2 regions of the Bradyrhizobium genosp. P genome follow, and region 2 is predicted to be linked to the other one. Evidence: riboswitches for the same ligand, from Rfam matches in the RefSeq annotation. Region 2 holds a riboswitch; the other holds the start of a gene.
The links. A riboswitch is a leader RNA that binds a small molecule or an ion and turns the genes downstream of it on or off. The one in region 2 is predicted to bind glycine.

Region 1 (9,937 bases), 130 kb from region 2:
TGCACGAAGTCGTCATAGGTCGCCTTCGTCGGCGCGAAGGTATTGGTCTCGTGCAGGAAGCCGCCAACAGCGATGCGGGTCATCAAGTGGGTCTCGACGTGTTTCTTAGCGGGCGACGTTAAGCGTGTCGTCGCGCCAAGCGCAAGCCATCGAGCACTTCCGGATTTGCATGCCGCATGGGCGTAACGAATGGCCCAAGGCTTCGAATGGCCCAAGGCTTCGAATGGCGCAACCTTCGAATGACCTAAGGCTAAAGGATTACGCGGTTGCTACGACGCCTTCCGAAACCGGGCGGAAATTCGCAAAGTCCCAGCCGCGGCCGGGGGCGGCGTCGAGCAAGGCGCGGGTGTAGGCCTGCTGCGGATTGGTCAGCACTTCGGCTGCCGGTCCCTGTTCCACGACGCGGCCATGCTGCATCACCACGACATCGTCACAGATCTGTGCCGCGACGCGCAGATCATGCGTGATGAACAAGAGCGCGATGCCGAGCCGCTTCTGGATTTCGTCGAGCAGGTCCAGCACCTGCGCCTGTACCGACACGTCGAGCGCGGACACCGCTTCGTCCGCCACCAGCACGTCCGGATCGAGCGCCAGTGCGCGTGCGATCGCGATGCGCTGGCGCTGGCCGCCGGAGAATTGGTGCGGAAAACGCGAGATGGCGTCGGGCGGCAGGTGGACCAGTTCGAGCAGCTCGCGCGCCCGGCTAAGCGCGTCCTTGCGCGGTGTGCCGTAATTGATCGGGCCTTCCGCGATGCTTTCGCCGACCGTGACGCGGGGATTGAGGGAGCGGTAAGGATCCTGGAAGATGATCTGGATCTTCTTGCGATGCGGCTGCAGCAGCCGCCGCGACAATTCGGAGATCTCGCGGCCGGCCAGGCGCACGCCGCCGGAGGTCGGGTCGATCAGGCGGACGATGCAGCGCGCCACCGTCGATTTGCCGGAGCCGCTTTCGCCGACGATGCCGAGGGTGCGGCCCTTGCGCAAGGTGAGGGTGACGTTCTGCGCGGCGGCGACCTCGCGGGATTTGCCGAACAGGGATCGTTCCCGGTAGACCTTGCCGAGCTCGTTGGCCTCCAGCACCACCGGCTCGGTCGTCGCCTCCCGTGGCGCGCGTGGCACGAGGCTCGGCACCGCCGACAACAAATTGCGGGTGTAGTCCATCTTGGGCGAGCGCAAGATATCGTCGAGCTTGCCGGTCTCGACCAGCCGGCCATGCCGCATTACCGCGACCCGGTCGGCGATTTCGGCGACCACGCCCATGTCGTGGGTGATGAAGAGCACGGCAGTGCCGTGGTCGCGCTGCAGGTCACGGATCAAGGCGAGAATCTGTTTCTGCGTGGTTACGTCGAGCGCCGTGGTCGGCTCGTCCGCGATCAGGAGCTTTGGCTCGAGCACCAGCGCCATCGCGATCATGATGCGCTGGCGCTGCCCGCCCGAGAGGCGATGAGGGAAGGAGGAGAAGATGCGCGCCACGTCCGGCAGCCGCACATGTTCCATCATGACCAGGATCTTCTGCCGCCGCGTACGGGCATCGAGATCGGTGTGGGTGCGCAGCACCTCGTCGATCTGGCGGCCAACCGGCACCACCGGATTGAGCGCGGTCATCGGCTCCTGAAAGATCATCGCCATCCGCGTGGCGCGCAACTGGCGCAGCCGCCGGTCGGTGGCCCCTAGCAGTTCCTCGCCGACCAGCTTGACGCTGCCGCCGGAGGGAACCAGCGTGCCCTTCTGCAACAGGCCCATCACCGTCAACGAGGTCACGGATTTGCCCGAGCCGCTTTCGCCGACGAGGCACAGCGTTTCGCCTTCGTGCACCTGCACCGAGAGGTCGTCGATGATGCGGGGACTGCCTGCCCTGTTGCCGAGACTGACGACGAGATTGTTGATGTCGAGGACGACGTTGGTGGTCGGATTGGCTGCGGTCACTTGCCCTCACGCTGTTTCATGCGGGGATCGAGCGCGTCGCGGGCGGCGTCGCCGATCAGGTTGATGCTGAGGATGGCGATCGAGAGTAGAAGGCCGGGCCAGAAGATCAGCGACGGCTTGATCTGAAAATAGGCGCGGCCTTCGGCCATGATGTTGCCCCAGGTCGGCGTTTCCGGCGAGATGCCGGCGCCGAGGAACGACAGGATCGCCTCGGTGAGGATCGCAGACGCGCAGACATAGGTGCCTTGCACGATCAACGGAGCGATCGTGTTCGGCATCAGATGGCGCCACATGATCTTGGGCAGGCTGGAGCCGACCGAGATCGCGGCCTCCACATAGGGCTCCTCGCGCGCGGTCAGCACCACCGAGCGCACCAGCCGTGCCACACGCGGGATTTCGGGGATCATGATCGCAATCATCACGGTCCAGATGCTGGCGCCCGACAGCGACACCACGGCGATCGCGAGCAGGATGGCGGGGATCGCCATCAAGCCGTCCATCACCCGCATCAATACGGCATCGACCCATCTGAAAAATCCAGAGACAAGGCCGATCAGGAGTCCGAAGCCGACCGCGCAGACCGCGCTGCCGATTCCGATCAGGAGCGAAATCCGCGCGCCGTAGATGATGCGCGACAGCACGTCGCGGCCGTAGCCGTCGGTGCCGAGCAGGAATTGCGAGCTTGACGGTTTCAGCCGTTGCGCCGGCACCAGCAGCAGCGGATCGTGCGGGGCCAGCAGCGGCGCGAAGATCGCCATCAGGATGATGAGCGTGAGGCAGATCGTCGCGACCGCGATGATCGGCGTCGCCGTGAGGAAGCCGAACCTCAGCCGGAACGGTCGGGTGATCGGAATCGAGGACTCGGGGAGGGTTTCGATCGCCATTGCTCAGTACCGGATACGAGGATCGAGCAGGATGTAGGAGAGGTCGATCAGCAGGTTGACCCCGACATAGATGCCTGACGTCAGCAGGATCATCGCCTGGATCACCGGGTAATCACGCGCCAGCACCGCATCGACGGTGAGGCGGCCGATGCCGGGCAGGTTGAACACGCTCTCGGTGACGACGACGCCTGATATCAGCAGCGCGAAGCCGGAGCCAATCACGGTGATCACGGGCACCGCGGCGTTGCGCAGCGCATGGCGCAGCAGCACGCCGGTCTCGCCGATCCCCTTGGCGCGGGCGGTGCGCACGTAATCCTCGCCCAGCACGTCGAGCATCGAGGCGCGCGTCATGCGTGCGATCAGCGCGACGTAGATGAAGGCGAGGGTGCAGGTCGGCAGAATGATGCGCTCGAAGAACGGGCCGAAGCCGGCCGTGATGCTCTTGAAGCCTTGCACCGGAACCCAGCGCAGATCGATTGCAAACACCTGGATCAGCACGTAGCCGATCACGAACACCGGCACGGAGAAGCCGAGCACGGACAGACCCATCACGCAGCGGTCGATCCATGTGCCATGCTTCCATGCCGCAATTACGCCGAGCGGCACGGCGACCAGGATCGACAGCACGAGGGTGGTCAGGGCGACCGAGATCGACGGCTCGACGCGCTGGCCGATCATCTTCAGCACCGGCACGTTGGAGATCAGCGAGACGCCGAGATCACCGTGCAGCAGTTTGCCAATCCAGGTGTAGAACTGAACATAGATCGGTTCGTTCAGCCCGAGCGAGGTCCTGATCCGCTCGAGCTGCGCGGGCGTCGCGTTGTCGCCGGCGAGAATCGCGGCGGGATCGCCCGGCGTCAGCCGCAACAGCAGGAACACAAACAGTGCCACCACGCCCATCACGGGAATGGCAGCAAGGATGCGGCGAATGAGATAGCCGAGCATCGTTGCTATCTCCTTTCGCCAGACGCTGCGAAGCCAAGACTGGGCCGCATCATACTCATGGTGTCCCCGTGATCTGTGTCGTGCGCTTCTGCGTCTTTGCTCTGAAGCTTAGCGCGAAAAGTGATGAATTTGCAGGCAAATATTGTGCCAATGGCAGCGTTACATCAAGGCGCGATTCGGGCCGTTTGCAGCCCGGGGAACGCGATGTGACGTCAGTGCTTGCGCCGTCTTGACGGGTCTCAATCGTCTCCTCCTTCTCATCTGAAGCTGCTATCTCGAATTGCTTATCGTGTAGGGGGCATCGACCTGAAGCGATAGCTCCGTTCACATTCTCACCACTCCGCACCAGTTGGCCACGAACAGCGCGATGCTCTGCGTTATCTTGCGAAGGCTAGCGAGCTCGACACGTTCGTTGAACGCATGTGGGCCGATGCCGTAAGGGCCATAGCAAAGCGCAGGGATGCCGTAGTCGACACAATAGTAGCGGGTGTCGTTGACGGCCGTGGACAGGCGCTCCTCCATCGGGGGCTTGAAGACAGATTGATGGGCGGCCGACAGAGCCGCTTCCGCTTCGCTGCCGGGCTCGCACACCGCCGGGTCCGCCTGAAAACCGCTCCACACCAGTTCGGCCGGGTTGTCGGACAGGAAGTCGTCGGCCTTGTGCGCCTCGGCCAGGCATTCCTCGATGCCACGCATCGCCTCTCGCGGTGTCTCGCCCGGCAGCAGGCCGAGCCGGCAATCCAGCTCGCACCAGGCCGCGGTCGAACTTGCCCAGTCGCCTCCCTTGATAATGCCGACGTTGAACTTGATCGGATTTTTGACGCCACGGAACCAGCTGTTGTCGAGCGCCCTTGTGTTGAGCGTTTTGGTGTAGTCCTGGAACGCACGCACCAGATGCATCGCCGACAGGATGGCGCTGGTGCCGCTCTCGGAATAGGCGACATGCACCGGTGTGCCGCGCACGCGCAGGCGAAACCAGATCGCCCCGACCTGGGCGCGCGTGAGCGTGTGGCCGGTGGGTTCGGGAATGAGGCAGGCGTCGGCGCGATAGCCGCGCATCAGAGTCGATAGCGCGCCGTTGCCTGTGCTCTCCTCCTCGGTAACGGTCTGCAGATGGACGCGGCCGTTCGGCGAATAGCCGGCGCCTCTGAAAGCATCGAGCGCGAAGATCATGGCCGAGACACCGGCTTTCATGTCCTGTGCACCGCGCCCGAACATCCAGCCGTCGCGCATTTCAGCCGCGAACGGCGGCAGGTCCCAAAGGTCAGCGGGTCCCTCCGGCACCACGTCGATATGACCTTGCAAGATCAGACTGCGCCCGCCGCCTTTGCTGTCGATCGTCGCGACAACCTGCTGCGATCCGGCAAGATCGATGCCGTCCATTGGTGCGGCCTTCGGGTGGCTCATCAAGTTGACGTCCGCAAGGCTGAACGCATCGACGTCGTAGTTGCGTTTTGCGAACTGCTCGGCCAGCCAAAGCTGTTGCGGGGCTTCCTGTCCGCGCAAGCTGCGGAACTGCACCATACGTGACAGGAACGCGATCTGATCGTCGAAGTTTCGATCGACGGCCGCACATAGCTCGCCGGCAATCTGATCCGGCTTGGTCAACGTCTCAGTTGTCATGTCTCGCCTTTCCTTGCGCCCCATACGGAAGCTTGCCGGCCTCGGTATGGGCCGCCGTGACATGCGTGCGCGCTGCCGCAAGGCGCATTGTCCGCTCCTGAGATGACTCGCTTCTTCCCATCGTAAAGCTAATCCTTGTCACTCGGTGGTTCTCAGCGAATTCCGACTTGGCCACAGGCGCGTACGCTCATATTCTCTCGCTTCGACCAGCAAATTAGAGGAAAGCTGCGTGGGTAGTCTCGGTCGTATCGGCCTGCGACGGCACCATTGAGGGCGCGCAAAGGTCGCGCCAGTCGTCGATCGCCTCGGCAACCATCTGTGCTGTGGCGGCCGACAGGGTCCAGCCGAGATGGCCGTGACCGGTGTTGTAGAACACGCCCGGAATGCGTCCGGCGCGAGCGACCGGCATCATGTTCGGCATCATCGGCCGCAGGCCCGCCCATGGCACGATCTTCGACGTGTCGACCTCGGGAAAATGATGCCGCACCCAGTCCACAAGTGGCTGGATACGGTCGGCACGTATATCGCGGTTGAAGCCGTTGAACTCAGCGGTGCCGGCGACTCGGAAGCGGTCGGCGCCAAGCCGGCTGGTGACGATCTTCGCGGCCTCATCGAGCAGGCTAACGAACGGCGCGGCCTGCTGGCTCTGCGGCGCATCGAGCTGCACCGTGATCGAATAACCCTTCACCGGATAGACGTTCACGCGCTCGTTGAGCATGGCGGCGAAGTGGCGGCTCGCGACACCGGCGCAGATGACGATGCCGTCCGCCTGCAGGTCTTGTCGTGTCGGCGCCGCGGCGTCCTGCGATGCCGTATCATTCCAGCCGATGTGGAAGCCCTCGCCGGTGCGGGATATCGCATCGACGTCGGCTTCATGGACGAAGGTCGCGCCGCGGCGGACGCAGGCGTCGGCCAATCCACGAGTGAATTTGTGGATATCGCCGGTTGCATCCGACGGCGTGAAGAAGCCGCCATAGCAGGCCGATTGCAGCGCGGGTTCGATGATACGGATTTCGTCCGGCGTCACAGGCCGGCGGTCGAGGCCGCCTTGCTGAAGCAGCGCGTTGACACGCAGGCCTGCGTCGAAGCCGGCCTTGTCATGACAGATATGGAGGATACCGCGGCGCTCGAGATCGAAGGTGATCTTCTCGCGCTCGGCGATGGCAAACAAATGCCGCCGCGCTTCGATGGCGAGCCGCGTCGTTGCGATGGTGTTGGCGCGATAGCGGCCGATGCTGCCGACAAACTCACCCATCCAGGAATATTTGTGCCAGCTCGGCTTCGGATTCATCAGCAGCGGCGCGTCGCTTCTGAGCATCCAGCGCAGCCCCTTGAGGATGGTCGCGGCGCTGTTCCAGACTTCGGCATTGCTGGCGGAGAGTTGTCCGCCGTTGGCGAACGAGGTCTCCATCCCCGCGTAGCGATGCCTGTCGAGGACAGTCACCTGGTAGCCGCGTTCGAGCAGGGCATAGGCAGTCGTCACGCCGGTGATACCGGCGCCAATAATGGCAATGTGAGGCATGATGGTCTCTTGGTTCCCGTGTGTGAGAGTCGCCGAACCGCCGGAAAAAACCGGTGGCGGCGCCCCATCTGTCACGGTACCTGAGAGCTTGATCCGCATTGGGCCGAGGCCCGGCTGCGGACTATCCCCTTCGGTGGACGTCACGGCCCATGATGTATGGCCATGTCGTCTCTCTCCAGATCGTCCTGACGATACCGTCCTTTTGCCTGAGAGTTTCCGGGGCGGTTGCTCCGTCGGCGCCGAAGCGAACGCTTGCGCATTCGCTGCGATCTCTCCCGCATCGTCGCGTTGGACGGCCGGACCCTAGGCGAAGCCTTAAAACTGGACAAGGCTAAATTTCGGTCCGGCTGTGCCGACGCATTGTGCAGTGCAAATTGATCTCACTCCAGCGTCGCCAGCAGTGCCGCCATCAGGCGGCCGCGCTCGGCAAGGCTGTCAACCTCGATATGTTCATTGAGCGTATGCGCATCGGCGCCGCGAACGCCGAGCCCGTCGAGGGTGGGGATGCCCATCGCGCCGGTGAAATTGCCGTCGGAGCCGCCGCCGGCGCTGCCATGCGGCAAATCGAGGCCCATCTCCCTGGCGAGACCCTTGGCTTTTTCATAGAGCGCCATGGTGCCGGCGTTCGGCTCCCAGACCGGGCGGGTGACGCCGCGCGTCACCTTAAACGTCACGTCGTTGGCGGTGCCCGACAGCGCCAGCATCCGTTCAACACCACGATCGAGATCGGCCTGGCGCTTGGCCATGCTGAGGGCTTCGCCGGTGCAGGTTGTGGCAACGCAATTGACCCATTGGCCGCCATGCACGATGCCGACTGAGAAGGTGCAGTCCTCGGTGGTCATGCCGTCGATGGCGACGATCTGCCGGGCCATCTCGCGGATCGCGGAGCGTCCGGAGGACAGCGTCGCGCCGGCATGGCTCGGCTTGCCGGTCGCTTCGAGATTGAAGCGCGCGATCGCGTAGCGTCCGGTGACGACGCCGTTGTTCGGTCGGCCCGGCTCCGGCACCAGCACATATTTGTTGCGCGCGGCTTCCGCCTCGATGATGTCGCGGGTCGACGGCGTGCCGACCTCTTCATCGGGCGTGAACAGCACGGTGATCGGCAGCGGCGTCATGAAGGAGGCGCGCGCCAGTTGCCGTATGGCCTCGAGCGACAGATAGTTGCCGCCCTTCATGTCGAAGATGCCGGGGCCGAAACATTTGTTGCCCTCGCGCCGCCATGAGAGCTTCTCGATGGTGCCGACCGGATGCACGGTGTCGAGGTGTCCGGCGATCAGGATTCCGGGCTGGCCTTGCCTCGGATGCGGAAAGCGGGCGCGAACGCAGCCGGCAAAACCCTGCCGGCCTGCGATGCGTTCGATGGTCGCGCCCATGATCGCCATCTCGCGCGCGGCGAGGTCGAGCATGCGCTCAACCGCTCCCGCATCCCAGGTCGGACTTTCGCATTCCACCCAGCCGCGCAGACCCTGCAGCATCGTTTCGGAATCAAAGGGAAGATTGGCTGGGTTCATGGATTTTCTCTCTTGGTTCGTTGGCATCGCGTGCGCTACGAAAGTCGGCGGCGGCGATTTTGTAAAGTCAAATACGTCGCGCCGTCTCATTCATTTGTATGCGTCCGATCCCGACCAAAACCGGATTGACGCGCATCATGCTTGATGCAAGTCTTGAATCCACAAGTCTTGATTTCACAAGCCGCACAGCATGTTAGTCCGCCTAAATAACGAACTGCTTGCATAACGAATAAGCCGGCTTTGACCAGTTTCACCTCAGGAGAGAATCGAATGTTCCAGAAGTCGCGTTGGAAGCATCGCACGATAGCGGCGGCGTTGTCGGCGCTCGCGCTGTCGTTTGCGCCGCAGGCCATGGCAGCGGGCAAGACCATCACCGCGGTGATGCACGCTGATCTGCGTACTCCCGGGATGATGACGACCGCCTACATCGTGCGCGATTTCGGCTACATGATCTTCGACACGCTGTTGGCCGAGGACGCCAACTTCAAGATCCAGCCGCAGATGGCGGAATGGAAGGTGTCCGACGACAAGCTCACCTATACTTTCACGCTGCGCGACGGCCTGAAGTGGCACGACGGCACACCGGTCACGGCGGACGATTGCGTGGCGTCGCTGAAGCGCTGGGGCAAGGCCGACGGCATGGGCCAGAAGCTGATGGATTTCACCGCGAGCCTGGACGCTCCCGACGCCAAGACGATCGTGCTGAAGCTGAAAGAGCCCTACGGACTGGTCCTGGAATCGATCGGAAAACCGTCGTCCTTCGTGCCCTTCATGATGCCGAAGCGCCTGGCTGACTCGCCGCCCGACAAGCCGCTTCCGGAGTTGATCGGATCCGGTCCCTTCAAGTTCGTGCCCGGAGAATTCCAGCCCGGCGTGAAGGCGGTGTTTGAGAAGAACACCGATTACGTGCCGCGCAAGGAGCCGCCGAGCTGGACCTCTGGCGGCAAGGTGGTGAAGGTCGATCGCGTCGAATGGATCACGATGCCGGACGCGCAGACCGCGGTCAACGCGCTGCAATCCGGCGATATCGATTTCATGGAAGCGCCGTCTTACGACATTTTGCCGGTGCTGGAAGGCAACCCGGACCTCAAGGTCGAGACGCTGAACAAGCTCGGTCTCCAGACGCTCGGGCGCATGAACTTTCTCCAGCCACCTTTTGATAACGTCAAGGTGCGCCGTGCCGCTTTCATGGCGATGAACCAGAAGGACGTGCTGGATGCGCTGGTCGGCAATCCCAAATACTACCAGGTCTGCGGCGCGGTCTTCGTTTGCGGCACCCCGCTGGCGACCGATGTCGGCGCAGAATCATTGATCAAGGGCAACGGCATGGCGGAAGCGAAAAAGCTGCTCGCCGAGTCCGGCTACGACGGTACGCCGATCGTGATCATGGCGCCGGGCGATGTCGTGTCGCTGAAGGCGCAGCCGATCGTGGTGGCGCAGCAGTTGCGCGAAGCCGGCTTCAAGGTCGATGTCCAGGCCACCGACTGGGGAACCGTAGTTAGCCGCCGTACCAACAAGAAGCCCAT
Region 2 (9,937 bases):
AATAGCCCTGGCCGATCAGCGAGGTGAACACCTGGTTCTGCGCGGCGAGCTCGCCCATATGCGCGAGCGCCTCGGTTTCGCTCAGCGCACGGCCGAGATCAAGCGGCGCCTGTTGCCGGATCGAGGACGGCAGCGTCTCGCTCATCAGCGTTTGCAGGCTCGCGGCGCCGACCGTCTCCAGCATCGCGTTGACATCGCGCGGCGAGGGGCCGATGTGGCGGCGGACGAAATCGGTGGCGGCGTCGTTGGTCGGCTTGAAGGGCGCGTTCATGGGATGATCCTTACGCGATGTGCGCTGCGTAGGCGGCCTCGTCCATCAGGCCACCGAGTTCGCTCTTGTCCGATATCTTCAGCTTGAAGAACCAGGCCTTGCCGCCCGCGTCGGAATTGACCAGCGCAGGCTCGGCGACGAGCGCCTCATTGACCTCGAGCACCTCGCCGGTGATCGGCGCATAGACGTCGGAGGCAGCCTTGACGGACTCGACGACGGCGGCAGCCTCGGCCTTCTTCAGGCTGCGGCCGACCTTGGGCAGTTCAACGAACACGACGTCGCCGAGCTGCGATTGCGCATAGTCGGTGATGCCGATGGTGGCGACATCGCCCTCGATGTGGAGCCATTCGTGGTCGGACGTGTACAGCGTCGTCATTGTTGTCCTCTAGCGTTTGTAGGTGTTGGGGACGAAGGGCGTGGCGGCGACCGTGAGCGGCAACCGCTGGCCGCGCACTTCGGCGAAAACCGTGGTGCCGGCGGCAGAAAGGGAAATCGGCAGATAGCCCATCGCAACAGGGGCATTGAGGCTCGGACCGAAGCCGCCCGACGTCACCTTGCCGATCTGTTCGGTCGCGGCGGCATCGGCAAACAGCGCGGCAGCTTCGCGCACCGGCGCGCGACCGTCCGGCCTTAAGCCAACGCGGCGGCGGGATGCGCCTTGCGCGAACTGCGCGAGGATCTTGTCGGCTCCCGGAAATCCGCCGGCACGGGCGCCGCCGCTGCGGCGGACTTTCTGCACCGACCATTCCAGTGCCCCCTCGACCGGCGTCGTCGTGGTGTCGATGTCGTGGCCATAAAGGCAAAGCCCGGCCTCGAGCCGGAGGCTGTCGCGTGCGCCGAGGCCGATCGGCAGCACGTCGGGGTTGTCCAGCAGTGCGGTGGCCAGCGCCTCGGCGTTGTCGGCCGGAACGGAAATCTCAAAGCCGTCTTCGCCGGTATAGCCGGAGCGTGAGACGAAACAATCGATGTCACCGACGCGGCGCGGGCCTGTGTCCATGAATTTCATCGAACCGACATCTGCACAAAGTTTCGCCAGCGCGGATTCGGCCTTCGGTCCCTGCAACGCGATCAGTGCGCGGTCGGGCAGCGACACGATCTCGCAGGTGTCGGAGAGATGCGCACGGAGATGCGCCTCATCCTCGGCCTTGCAGGCGGCGTTGACCACCAGGAACAGGTGATCGCCGAAATTCGCGACCATCAGGTCGTCGAGCAGGCCGCCGTCATCGTTGGTGAATTGCGCGTAGCGCTGCCGTCCCGGCGCGATGCCGAGAATGTCCTGCGGCACCAGTCTTTCCAGCGCCAGCGCCGCGTCCGCGACCTTGCTGGATTTCGGTCGCAGCGCGAGCTGGCCCATATGGGAGACATCGAACAGGCCCGCATGGCTGCGGGTGTGCAGGTGCTCCTTCATGACGCCGGCGGGGTATTGCACCGGCATGTCATAGCCGGCGAACGGCACCATCCTGGCCCCGCGGGCTACATGCAGCGCGTGCAACGGGGTCTGTTTGAGCGGGGAATTGTCGCGTGCAAGCATCACGGAGCCCTCGCGGTTCCACGGGGGACCTATTTCCCCTTGAGAAACCTGCAGAAAGCCCCATCTGTCGCTGTGCCTGAGAGTATTATCCCGTCGGCGGACGCAGCAGGGCAAAACCCTCCAGCGCCTCTTTCCAGATGTCAGACGTCACGCGGTCCGTTTGCCTGAGAGTTTCCGGGGCGGTTGCTCCTTCGGCGCCGGCGCAAGGCCGGTCTCTCCCGACGTGACTTAACAACAGGTAGGAAAGAAACACGGCGGCGCCAAGGCTGTCAACGCGGCTCTGGCTGCTATCAACGGGCTTTGTGCTGTTGCGGCAAGCCTATGATCCGCCTGCACAGTTTCTGGACACCAAGGCCTGCAATGTCTAAAAGCGTTCGGCCGGAAAATGACGCTGTTTGCGCCTGATCCGGCCCATTTTCCCGATTGGATGAACATGAGCAGCGTCAACGACATCAGGTCGACCTTTCTGAACTATTTCAAGGAGAACGACCACGAGATCGTGGCGTCGTCGCCGCTGGTGCCGCGCAACGACCCGACCCTGATGTTCACCGCGGCCGGCATGGTGCAGTTCAAGAACGTCTTCACCGGTGTCGAGAAGCGTCCCTATCAGCGCGCCACCACCGCGCAAAAATGCGTGCGTGCCGGTGGCAAGCACAACGACCTCGACAATGTCGGCTACACCGCGCGCCATCTCACCTTCTTCGAGATGCTCGGCAACTTCTCGTTCGGCGACTACTTCAAGGAGCGCGCGATCGAGCTCGCCTGGAATCTGGTCACCAAGGAATTCGGACTGAACAAGGACAAGCTGCTCGTCACGATCTACCACAACGACGATGAGGCCGCGGGCTACTGGAAGAAAATCGCCGGCTTCCCAGACGACCGCATCATCCGCATCGCGACCTCGGACAATTTCTGGGCGGCGGGCGATACCGGCCCGTGCGGTCCGTGCTCGGAGATCTTCATCGACCGCGGCGAGCACATCTGGGGCGGACCTCCGGGCAGCCCGGAGGAGGATGGCGATCGCTTCCTCGAATTCTGGAACCTGGTCTTCATGCAGTTCGATCAGGTGACGAAGGAGGAGCGCGTGCCGCTGCCGCGCCCCTCGATCGACACCGGCCTGGGGCTGGAGCGCATGGCCTCCATCCTGCAGGGCGTCGACAGCGTGTTCGAGACCGATCTGTTCCGTCATTTGATCGACGCCACTGCGTCTGCTCTCGGGCACGGACCGACCGAGCAGACCGTCGCGTCGTTCCGGGTCATCGCGGACCATCTGCGTTCGTCGGCCTTCCTCGTCGCCGATGGCGTGCTGCCGTCGAACGAAGGCCGCGGCTATGTGCTGCGCCGGATCATGCGCCGCGCCATGCGCCATGCGCAGCTGCTCGGCGCGCACGACCCGCTGATGCATCGTCTGGTCTGGGCGCTGGTCCGCGAGATGGGGCAGGCCTACCCGGATCTGGTGCGTGCGGAGAATCTGATCGAGGAGACGCTTCGGCTGGAAGAGACCCGATTCCGCAAGACGCTGGAGCGCGGCCTGTCGATCCTCGACGAGAAGAGCGCCTCCTTGAAAAAGGGCGACATGTTCGACGGCGACACCGCCTTCACGCTGTACGACACCTATGGCTTTCCGCTCGATCTGACGCAGGACGCGCTGAAGTCGCGCGGCATCAGCGTCGACCAGGCGTCGTTCACCGATGCGATGAACCGGCAGCGCGAGAAGGCGCGTGCGTCCTGGGCAGGCTCTGGAGACGCAGCGACCGAAGCGATCTGGTTTCCGCTGCGCGAGAAGCTCGGCGCGACCGAATTCCTGGGCTACGAGACCGAAAGCGCGGAAGGCGCGGTGACGGCGCTGGTCAAGGACGGCACCGAGGTCGAGGGCCTCAAGGCCGGAGAAACCGGAATGATCGTGCTCAATCAGACGCCGTTCTACGCGGAGTCCGGCGGCCAGGTCGGCGACACCGGTATGCTGACCGGCGAGGGTGTCAGGTTCCGCGTCACCGAAACGCAGAAGAAGGTCGGCGATCTTTTCGTGCACGTCGGTACCGTGGAGCAGGGGGCGCTGAAGATCGGCACCGCACTGCTGCTCGTGGTCGATCACGGCAGGCGTTCGTCGATCCGCGCCAACCACTCGGCGACGCATCTGCTGCACGAGGCGTTGCGCCAGGTGCTCGGCGATCACATCGCGCAGCGTGGCTCGCTGGTCGCACCCGACCGGCTGCGCTTCGACTTCGTGCATCCGAAGCCGATCACGCCGGAAGAGCTCGCTCGCGTCGAGGACATCGCCAACGACGTTGTGCTGGACAATGACGAGGTCACTACCCGCATCATGGGGGTCGACGACGCCCGTGAGGCTGGCGCGCGTGCGCTGTTCGGCGAGAAGTATGGCGACGAGGTCCGCGTGGTCTCGATGGGCAAGTCTGCCCGCGAGCACGGCCAGAACGCACTCGGCTGGTCGGTCGAACTCTGCGGCGGCACCCATGTGCGCCGCACCGGCGACATCGGCCTGATCTCGGTGACCGGCGAGAGCGCGGTGGCTTCGGGCGTGCGCCGCATCGAGGCGCTGACCGGACGCCATGCGCGCAAGCACGCCAACGACACGATGGCATTGGCCAAGACCGCGGCAGCCGAGCTGCGCACCACGGTCGAGGATGTGCCGGCGCGGATCTCCGCATTGATGGAGGAGCGCAAGAAGCTCGAGCGCGACCTGTCCGACGCCCGCAAGAAGCTCGCGATGGGCGGTGGCGGCGCGTCGAACGGCGCGGCCTCAGGTGTCCGCGAGGTCGGCAACGTCAAGCTGCTGGCACGCGCGGTCGAGGGCGTCGAGACCAAGGACCTCAAGAGCCTGGTCGACGACGGCAAGAAGCAGATCGGCTCCGGCGTGGTCGCGATCGTCGGCGTCACCGAGGACGGCAAGGCCGGCCTCGTGGTTGGCGTCACCGCCGATCTCACCTCGCGTTTCAACGCGGTCGAATTGGTCCGCAAGGGCTCGGAAGCGCTCGGCGGCAAGGGCGGCGGCGGCCGTCCCGACATGGCGCAAGCCGGCGGACCCGACGGGGCCAAGGCAGATGCCGCATTGTCGGCGATCGAGCAGGCGATGGCCGGCGCCTAAGCTCCCGCCATTCCGCCTCAACCCTTGCGCAGGAACACGTAATCCGCCGAGTAGGGCGCGCTCTTCAGGGTGCCGGCCTTGTCGCAGGCGCCGTCGATCTGGCCGCCTGACGTGTTGATCCGCTGCACGGTGGCGGCGGCTGACAGCACGCCATTGCCGCGGTGGGAGATCACTTCGAGCTTCAGCCAGGGAATGTCCGACGCGGCGGCGCCCGGCGCGTTGCCGGTGACGCGGCCGGTCACGGCGCTGCCGTCGGCGTCTTCCCAGTTCGGGCCCGCATAATGCCGTCCGACCGTCTTGCCGTCGGCGATCAGGGTCGCGATCGGCTCGCGGAACGACCAGGCGAGTTTGCCGTCGGTGACCGGCTTGCACTCATAGATCTGCGCGCCCTCGCCGCGGACCGTGAGGATGACGGTCTCACCTGACGCCACGATGGCGCCGGGGAGGGGATCGGCGGCAAGCGCCGCCGACCCGGTCAGCAACAAGGCTGCGAGCGTTACGTTTCTGAGAAAGATCATGGTCACGCTCGCTGTTGCGGTCGGTAACGGCGGCTTAGGCCGCCATCGCCTTCGTCAGGTTCTCGGCGACCTTGTCAAGGAAGCCGGTGGTGGAGAGCCAGCGCTGGTCGGCGCCGACCAGGAGCGCGAGGTCCTTGGTCATGTAGCCGTCCTCGACGGTGTCGACGCAGACCTTCTCGAGCGTGGCGGCGAACTTGGCCAACTCGGCGTTGTTGTCGAGCTTGGCGCGGTGGGCGAGGCCGCGGGTCCAGGCAAAGATCGACGCGATCGAGTTGGTCGAGGTCTCCTTGCCCTTCTGGTGTTCGCGGTAATGGCGGGTCACCGTGCCGTGGGCGGCTTCGGCTTCCACCGTCTTGCCGTCGGGGGTCAGCAACACCGAGGTCATCAGGCCGAGCGAGCCGTAGCCCTGGGCCACGGTGTCGGACTGCACGTCGCCGTCATAGTTCTTGCAGGCCCAGACATAGCCGCCGGACCACTTCAGGGCGGAGGCCACCATGTCGTCGATCAGGCGGTGCTCGTAGGTCAGGCCCTTGGCGTCGAAGTCCTTCTTGAACTCGCGCTCGAAGACGTCCTGGAAGATGTCCTTGAAGCGGCCGTCATAGATCTTGAGGATGGTGTTCTTGGTCGACAGGTAGACCGGATAGTTGCGCATCAAGCCGTAGTTGAACGAGGCGCGCGCGAAGTCGATGATGGAGTCGTCGAGATTGTACATTTGCATCGCGACGCCGGCGCCGTTCGCCTTGAACACTTCCCGCTCGATCACGGCGCCGTCCTCGCCGACGAACTTCATCGTCAAGACGCCTTTGCCGGGGAATTTGATGTCGGTGGCGCGGTACTGGTCGCCGAAGGCGTGGCGGCCGATGATGATCGGCTTGGACCAGCCGGGAACCAGGCGCGGCACGTTCTTGCAGATGATCGGTTCGCGGAAGATGCAGCCGCCGAGGATGTTGCGGATGGTGCCGTTCGGCGACTTCCACATCTGCTTCAGGCCGAATTCCTTCACCCGGGCTTCGTCGGGGGTGATGGTGGCGCACTTCACGCCGACGCCGACCTTCTTGATGGCTTCGGCGGCGTCGATGGTCACCTGGTCATTGGTGGCGTCGCGGTATTCCATCCCGAGGTCGAAATAGAGCAGTTCGACATCCAGGAACGGGTTGATCAGCTTGTCCTTGATGTACTGCCAGATGATCCGGGTCATCTCGTCGCCATCGAGTTCGACGACGGGATTGGAAACCTTGATTTTTGCCATGACGGGGAGGCCCTCTTGGGAACGGCACGCTTTTGACGGCGGGGATGGGATACGCCTGCGCTATAGCACCGCCCGGGGGCGGGCGGAAGCGGAGCGGTTATGCAGTTTCAGCCCATCTTTTCACCTAAAACGCCGCCTGCGTCGCCGTCCCCGCCACGACATACCAGGTCACGAATAAGCCCGCGATCAGGGCGCCCGGCAGGCTCGAGCCGGTCCGCCGCCAGGTGAAGGTCGCGATCACGGCGACGATTGCCAGCAGCGGGACGAACTGGATGGCGACGATGGTCGACAGCGGCACGAAGCCGGGGTCCGAGAGCGGGTTGAACAGTTTTCCGGTTAGCCACAGCAGGCCGTATTGCAGCACCAGCAGCACGATGAAGCCGAGCGTCAGCGCCAGGATGTTCGTGAGATAGAGCGCGCCGCGCGGGGCGCCGAGGGTCGAGAAATTCCGGTGCAGCACGTGCAGCGCCACGACGAAAAACGCCGTGAACGGAATCAGATAGATCAGGAAGATGAGGAATTGCTTCGCGCTCATCAACTTCAAGGCGACGATCCAGAACCGGAAGTCGATCTTGAAGGCCAGATCGCAAAGCCGCAGCGCCGCATAGCCGACCGCAACCGACGCCACCGCGATCATGACAGATTGTCCGATCAGGCCGGCCCGGCTGGCGCGCTTCGGGGCGAAGCCCATCAGGGCGAGCGTGATCAGGCCGTTGATGATGGCCCAGACCAGGATCTGGTTGGTGATGCCCTGGGGCAGGAACGCCGACGGCGTCACGAACGCGCCGCCCAGTGCAAACGCCGGGTAATAGGTCAGCGCCGGGATGAACGCAGACAGGATCAAGGCCGCGGTCCAGCGCCGGCCCTTGGCGGCCCCATGCTGCGGCATGGTACCGTCGGCGACCGCGGGCAGCCGCAGGCGGGAGAACATCGGCGCCTCGAGCAGCCCGTCGAACGTGCCGATGACAAGTGCGACGAAGCCGATCAGCGCGATCAGGGTGCCGATCTCCTTACGGAACCAGATCTGGTCGTCGGCCGGGCGCGGGGTGCCGCCCTTCAGCGTCCTGGCAAACCAGTCGAGGCTGTAGCCGATCGCCTCATCGGAGATGTGCTCGGCCGGGTGGGTCATCGCCGGCGCATAGAGCACCCGTGCGGTGCCGGCGGCCGGATCGCCGTAGATCTTGCCGGGCTCAACCGCGCCCTTGGTGTCGAACAGCGCCCAGAGTTTCTGGCTTTGGGTGACGTCGCGGGCGAGGTCGACGCCCCACATCAGGGTGGCGAATTCTTCGTATTGGGCGAACACCAAAGCGAGGTTGCGCGGCCAACTCGGCGTGCCCTCGGCGGCGAACGGTTTGCCGGTCGAGGAGCCCTCCAGCACCATCGACTTGTAGTCGTTGGGCATGGCGGCGGCTGCCGCCAGCACGGTCCAGCCGCCCATCGAGTGACCCTCGAGCCCGATATTGTCCTTGTCGACGATGTCGAGGCTACGGAGATAAGCGAGGCCGTCGGGACCGCCAAACCCGTTGGCGAAGGAGGGCGGGTCGCTGTAGCCATGGCCGGTCTGGTCGAGGGCGAGCACGACATAGCCGCGCCGGGCGAACTCGATCGCAAAGCCGTCCTGGGTCTCGCGCGAATTGATGTAGCCGTGGACAGCAAGGATGCCCGGCGCCGGGATCTGCGGCGTGGCATTCGGTGGGATATAGAGCAGGGCGCTCATGGTGTTGCCGTTGGCGCCCTTGAACCTGACGTCCTGGATGCGGATGCCGCCGGCAGTCTGGGTGACATAGGCGAGCAGGCCGCCCGCCACGATCAGGACGATTCCAAGAATCGCCAGTGTCCATCTGCCCCGCATCGTCGTCTCCCCCTTGCGCCCGGCCGTTAAAGCGGCGTCTGAAGCCCCGCTTTACAGCTTCGCTTTGATTGTGGTTGATAGCCTATCCGAGGGTGAAGCGCGCGCAAGGCGCCGTGCGGTGCTTGCGCAATTGAGATTCCGATTGAGGATTCGCAAACGCCGCTAACCCTGTTATCTCCTTGGAGAAAATGGTCCTGGCGAAAACCGGTGCATAGCCGGTTCGGGGCCCTCGCATGAGGTGTTGAATCAGCGTCTTCGGAAGCTCGTTCAGAATCGTCAGACGTTGAATCAAAGAGTTCAGACGTTGAATCAGAAAGTGAAGTGAGATGTCCGGCACCGACAAGACCAAGGCAGGGCACGACCTTGCCGGTCCCGTCGTCATCCTGGTCGAGCCGCAGCTCGGCGAGAACATCGGCATGGCGGCGCGTGCCATGGGCAACTTCGCGCTGAGCCGGCTGCGCCTGGTCAAGCCGCGCGACGGCTGGCCGAATGTTGCCGCGCAACGCGCCGCCGCCGGTGCCGACCACATTCTCGATTCCGTTGAGCTGTTCGACACCGTCGAGCAGGCGATCGCCGACCTCACGCTGGTGTTCGCGACCACCGCACGCGCCCATGACCAGGCCAAGCCGGTGGTCGGACCGGAAGGCGCAGCGAGCGAGATCGTCGGCCATGTCGGGACCGGCGGGGCCGGCATCCTGTTCGGGCGGGAGCGTTCGGGCCTGACCAATGAGGAGGTCGCGCTCGCCAACCGCGTCATCACCTTCCCGGTCAACCCGGGCTTCGCCTCGCTCAATCTGGCGCAGGCGGTGCTGCTGATGGGCTATGAGTGGTTCAAGCTCTCGACCGCGGGCGCGCTGCCCTTCGCGATGCCCGAGCGGTCCGAGCCGGCCTCCCAGCACCAGATGCAGGCATTCTTCGACAACCTCGTTGCCGAGCTCGACAAGGTCGAGTTCCTGCGCCCGGCCGAGAAGCGCGACACCATGCTGGTGAACCTGCGCAACATCTTCACCCGGATGGACCCGACCAGGCAGGACATGCACACCCTTCATGGAGTGGTGATGGCGATCGCCGAGGGGCGCAAGGGCCCGGCCAAGGGCGGTGTGCTCGACGGCGCCCAGGCGACCCGGCTGCGGGCGCTGCTCGCCGAGCAGGGGAAGGGCGGTGCGGTGGCCGACAACTCTAGCACCGTCCGCGGGCTGGCCCGGCTGCTCCGCCGCAACCCGACCGACGCGGAGCGGATCCTGTGGCAGGCCCTGACCAGGGACCGCCGCTTCGCCGGCCTGTTCAAGCGCCAGACCCCGGTCGGCCGCCACATCCCCGACTTCGTCTCGTTCGTGCAACGGATCGCGATCGAACTGGTCAACCCGGGCGAGAGCGATGCGATCGCGGCCGATCGCGCCGGACGACGGG

Region 1: another riboswitch for glycine. It lies ahead of ACP2YO_RS17885 (D-amino acid dehydrogenase); the one in region 2 lies ahead of gcvT (glycine cleavage system aminomethyltransferase GcvT).

The regions. Positions count from the first base shown of each region.
Region 1 covers NZ_CP188195.1:3,687,699-3,697,635, forward strand. Annotated here, with positions in the region: gene ACP2YO_RS17860 (M81 family metallopeptidase) at 1-83, opposite strand, end outside; gene ACP2YO_RS17865 (ABC transporter ATP-binding protein) at 259-1,926, opposite strand; gene ACP2YO_RS17870 (ABC transporter permease) at 1,923-2,810, opposite strand; gene ACP2YO_RS17875 (ABC transporter permease) at 2,814-3,755, opposite strand; gene ACP2YO_RS17880 (ArgE/DapE family deacylase) at 4,080-5,378, opposite strand; gene ACP2YO_RS17885 (D-amino acid dehydrogenase) at 5,593-6,900, opposite strand; glycine riboswitch at 6,967-7,081, opposite strand; glycine riboswitch at 7,085-7,188, opposite strand; gene ACP2YO_RS17890 (M20/M25/M40 family metallo-hydrolase) at 7,281-8,411, opposite strand; gene ACP2YO_RS17895 (ABC transporter substrate-binding protein) at 8,682-9,937, shown strand, end outside.
Region 2 covers NZ_CP188195.1:3,558,047-3,567,983, forward strand. Annotated here, with positions in the region: gene gcvP (aminomethyl-transferring glycine dehydrogenase) at 1-271, opposite strand, end outside; gene gcvH (glycine cleavage system protein GcvH) at 282-647, opposite strand; gene gcvT (glycine cleavage system aminomethyltransferase GcvT) at 657-1,802, opposite strand; glycine riboswitch at 1,945-2,034, opposite strand; gene alaS (alanine--tRNA ligase) at 2,236-4,908, shown strand; gene ACP2YO_RS17215 (DUF3455 domain-containing protein) at 4,926-5,426, opposite strand; gene ACP2YO_RS17220 (NADP-dependent isocitrate dehydrogenase) at 5,461-6,675, opposite strand; gene ACP2YO_RS17225 (alpha/beta hydrolase family protein) at 6,800-8,527, opposite strand; gene ACP2YO_RS17230 (TrmJ/YjtD family RNA methyltransferase) at 8,854-9,937, shown strand, end outside.